One region of the Serratia sp. CoH_122_TC_1 genome, then DNA from elsewhere that is predicted to be linked to it. Evidence: predicted binding sites of a transcription regulator. Region 1 holds the regulator's gene; the other holds the start of a gene.
The links. Region 1 encodes PurR, which represses purine synthesis genes. Its sites were predicted from a motif close to CANGCAAACGTTTGCNTG; they were not measured.

Region 1 (2,408 bases):
ATGCCGCTCAGGTATGGAACCACACCTTCTATTGGCACTGCTTATCGCCACAGGGCGGCGGTGAGCCTCAGGGCGCATTGGCTGCTGCTATCAATCAGGCATTTGGTTCTTTCGCTGCCTTTAAAGAGCAACTCAGCGATGCCGCAATCAAAAACTTTGGCGCCGGGTGGACCTGGCTGGTGAAGAGGACTGACGGCTCGCTGGCCATTGTCAGCACGTCGAACGCGGGCACGCCGCTGACCGGCGAAGATAAACCTTTGCTGACCGTCGACGTGTGGGAGCACGCCTACTACATCGATTACCGCAACGCCCGCCCGACTTACCTGGAGAACTTCTGGGCGCTGGTTAACTGGGCATTTGTGGAGAAAAACCTGGCATAGCGTGGGATAAGGCAAACAGGCGCACGAAGCGGCGCCTGTTTTTACTTCGGGGATCAGTTCAATGCTGCAGTGAAGCTAAAAGCAATAATCACGGCCAGCGCACAGACAGTGGTGAACAGTGACATTTTCAGATCGGTATCCATTACAACTCCTTTTCAGATTGGTTTTCCCAAGGATAAAAGGCACACAATTAATGCGTCAAACCATTTTCACACAGTTGGCCAATAAAATCTTGTTATCATTTCCCGGTTTATAATACCGATTACCTCTTCCCCTTTTGCTCAATATGGGACAAAATTCGCAGTTCACAACTGTGTACCGGCAAAAATGCCCCTCCTGACCAAGCGCTGACGACTTCAACACACTAAAAACTCAGTTTTCGCTTCTTTGGAGAAGGATCTACGCAGGCAAACGATTAACATCACACTTACATACTGCAACATGTGAGTTCAGGAGTCATTCTTTACATGGCAACGATTAAAGATGTGGCCAAACGCGCTGGCGTTTCCACCACCACCGTTTCGCACGTCATCAATAAGACTCGTTTCGTCGCCGAAGAGACTAAAGCGGCCGTGAGTGCCGCAATTAAAGAGCTGCATTATTCACCCAGCGCAGTGGCGCGCAGTCTGAAGGTCAATCACACCAAATCGATTGGCCTGCTGGCAACCTCCAGTGAAGCGCCCTACTTTGCTGAAGTGATCGAAGCGGTAGAAAACAGCTGCTACAGCAAAGGCTATACGCTGATACTGTGTAACTCGCACAACAATTTGGACAAACAGCGTGCCTATCTGGCAATGCTGGCGCAAAAGCGCGTCGATGGCTTGTTGGTGATGTGTTCAGAATATCCGGACCAATTGCTTGGCATGTTGGAAGATTACCGCAACATCCCAATGGTTGTCATGGACTGGGGCGCCGCACGCGGTGATTTTACTGATACCATCATTGATAACGCGTTCGAAGGTGGCTATCTGGCTGGGCGCTATCTGATCGAACGCGGACACCGCGATATCGGCGCCATTCCCGGCCAACTGTCACGTAATACAGGGGGCGGGCGCCATCAGGGCTTCTTAAAAGCGATGGAGGAAGCCCATATCGACGTGCGCGACGAGTGGATCGTGCAGGGTGACTTTGAGCCAGAATCCGGCTACAAGGCCATGCACCAGATACTGTCGCAGAAACAGCGTCCGACAGCGGTATTCTGTGGTGGCGATATCATGGCAATGGGGGCTATCTGCGCCGCCGATGAGCTTGGGCTACGCGTGCCTCAAGACATCTCGGTCATTGGCTACGATAACGTGCGCAATGCGCGCTATTTCACCCCGGCGCTGACCACTATTCATCAGCCCAAAGAGCGTTTGGGTGAGATGGCATTCACCATGTTGTTGGATCGCATCATCAGCAAGCGTGAAGAATCACAGGTGATTGAGGTGCATCCCAAGTTGGTTGAGCGCCGTTCGGTTGCTGACGGCCCGTTCATCGATTACCGCCGCTAGTCATTCGCGCCGGAAGCCACTGCGGTTTCCGGCGTCACTTCGCTTAACCATTCCTGATTCAACGTTTCACTGTCCCCTAAATAGTCCAACAGCCAGGCCATCGCCGGAGAAGGCGTATTTTGCTGCCACGTCAGGCAACAAGGGCTGGCTGGGAACGGCTCCTGCAACTGTAACGCCACTAACTCGCCACGTTGTACTAACGGCAAGACCTGATGCGCAGGCATCATCCCGACACACAATCCGGCGCACAGGCAATCCACCGCCGACGACCAGTCCGGCACCACCAAGCGCCGCTGGTTATCCAACGTCCAGGTGACCCGCTTGGGGAGATTGCGTGAGGTATCCTCCAGGCAGAGCGATGGGAAAGGCCGTAGCTGATCATCGTTTAACAACCCATCCTGAGCCGCCAGTGGATGTTGCGGGCTGGCCACACACAACCAACGCATATCGCCCATATCGCGAAAGGCAAACCCACCGCCAACCGGCACGGCCCGTGTCGCACCTATCGCCATATCAGCACGCCCATCCACCAACG
Region 2 (2,408 bases), on a different contig from region 1:
TCTTCTAACCGGCGTTGCAGTTTGAACAACAACGTTTGCTGACGCGCCAGACGCAGGTGCGGATGCTGTTGCTGCAAACGGTGGTTGATGCGGGTGAACTGCTGCTGGCGCTGCGCCAGATAGTAATCCATCGCCATTTCCATACGCTGCTGCTGGGCCTGCAATTGGCGCAGCAGCTCCAACTGATTGCGGCTGACCAGTTCGGCGGCGGCAGAAGGGGTTGGCGCACGCAGGTCAGCGACAAAATCGGCAATGGTGACGTCGGTTTCATGGCCGACGGCGCTGACGATCGGAATACGGCTGGCGAAAATCGCGCGTGCCACACGTTCGTCGTTGAAACTCCACAGATCTTCCAGCGAACCGCCACCACGGCCGACGATCAACACGTCACATTCGTCGCGGCGGTTGGCCATTTCGATGGCGCGCACTATCTGCAAGGGCGCTTCTGCACCCTGCACTGACGTCGGGTAAATAACGATAGGCAGTGAAGGATCTCGACGTTGCAGTACCTGCAGCACATCGTGCAGCGCCGCACCGCTGGCGGAGGTGATCACCCCGACGCGCTTGGCCGGGCTGGGCAGAGGCTGTTTGAACTGCTGATCGAATAACCCTTCAGCGCTCAGGCGTGCTTTCAACTGTTCGAACTGTTGTTGCAACAGGCCGTCGCCGGCAGGCTGCATGCTTTCGGCAATAAGCTGATAGTCGCCCCGCGGTTCATACAGCGTGATGCTGGCACGAACCAGAACCTGCTGGCCATTTTGTGGACGGAAAGTGGTGCGGCGGTTGCTGTTGCGGAACATGGCACAACGTACCTGCGCGCGGTCGTCTTTCAGCGTGAAATACCAGTGGCCGGAAGACGGCTGGGAGAAGTTGGAGATCTCGGCGGAGAGCCAAATCTGGCCCATTTCCATTTCCAGCAGCTGTCGAACCGTCTGATTTAGGCGGCTTACGGTAAAAATAGACGGCGAAACAGGTAGCGACATGTGACCCAGATCAAATTTCAAAACAAGCACTTAATTGGTCGATACTACATGGCTGAAAAAGGTAATCAAGAGTTTTTGTGAGAAAGTGCTGGAGGCAACCGATTACGCTCTGTATAATGCCGCGGCAATATTTTATCTTTTTCACAGCCCACTCTGGTGAGATATTGCCCATGCTACGTATCGCAAAAGAAGCACTAACGTTCGACGACGTTCTCCTGGTTCCAGCTCACTCTACGGTTCTGCCTAATACCGCTGAGCTCGGCACCCAATTGACCAAAACTATCCGCCTGAACATCCCTATGCTGTCCGCAGCCATGGATACCGTAACCGAGTCCGGTCTGGCCATTGCGCTGGCACAGGAAGGCGGTCTGGGCTTCATTCACAAGAACATGTCCATCGAGCGTCAGGCTGAAGAAGTCCGCCGCGTGAAAAAACATGAGAGCGGCGTGGTTACCGATCCACAGTCCGTAACGCCTGCCACCACCCTGAAAGAAGTGAAAGAGCTGACCGCGCGTAACGGCTTTGCCGGTTACCCGGTCGTGACCGAAGAAAACGAACTGGTTGGTATCATTACCGGCCGTGACGTTCGCTTCGTGACCGATCTGAACCAGCCTGTTACCGCCGTGATGACGCCAAAAGAGCGCTTGGTTACGGTGAAAGAAGGCGAAGCGCGTGAAGTTGTACTGCAGAAAATGCACGAAAAGCGCGTTGAGAAAGCGTTGGTCGTGGATGACCAGTTCCACCTGCTGGGCATGATCACCGTAAAAGACTTCCAAAAAGCAGAACGTAAGCCAAACGCCTGTAAAGACGAGCATGGCCGCCTGCGCGTAGGTGCCGCGGTTGGCGCCGGTGCCGGTAACGAAGAGCGGGTTGATGCGCTGGTTGCTGCCGGTGTTGACGTCCTGCTGATTGACTCCTCCCATGGCCATTCCGAAGGCGTATTGCAGCGCATTCGCGAAACCCGTGCAAAATACCCTGATCTGCAGATCGTTGGCGGTAACGTCGCGACCGCTTCCGGCGCTAAAGCGTTGGCGGATGCCGGTGTTAGCGCAGTTAAAGTGGGTATCGGCCCGGGCTCTATCTGTACCACCCGTATCGTAACCGGCGTAGGCGTTCCGCAGATCACCGCTATCGCTGACGCGGTTGAAGCGCTGGAAGGCACCGGCATCCCAGTTATCGCCGACGGCGGTATCCGTTTCTCCGGTGACATTGCCAAAGCCATCGCGGCGGGTGCTTCTTGCGTCATGGTCGGCTCCATGCTGGCGGGTACCGAAGAATCTCCAGGCGAAATCGAGCTGTATCAAGGCCGTTCGTTCAAATCCTACCGTGGGATGGGTTCACTGGGGGCGATGTCCAAAGGCTCTTCTGACCGTTACTTCCAGACCGATAACGCGGCGGACAAACTGGTGCCGGAAGGTATCGAAG

Region 2: the regulator PurR is predicted to act here: its motif matches at 1,075-1,092, upstream of guaB (IMP dehydrogenase).

Annotation. Positions count from the first base shown of each region.
Region 1 is NZ_JBXWLA010000003.1:273,203-275,610, forward strand. It holds gene sodB (superoxide dismutase [Fe]) at 1-380, shown strand, start outside; gene cydH (cytochrome bd-I oxidase subunit CydH) at 434-523, opposite strand; gene purR (HTH-type transcriptional repressor PurR) at 848-1,873, shown strand; gene punR (DNA-binding transcriptional activator PunR) at 1,870-2,408, opposite strand, start outside.
Region 2 is NZ_JBXWLA010000012.1:169,922-172,329, forward strand. It holds gene xseA (exodeoxyribonuclease VII large subunit) at 1-983, opposite strand, end outside; gene guaB (IMP dehydrogenase) at 1,154-2,408, shown strand, end outside.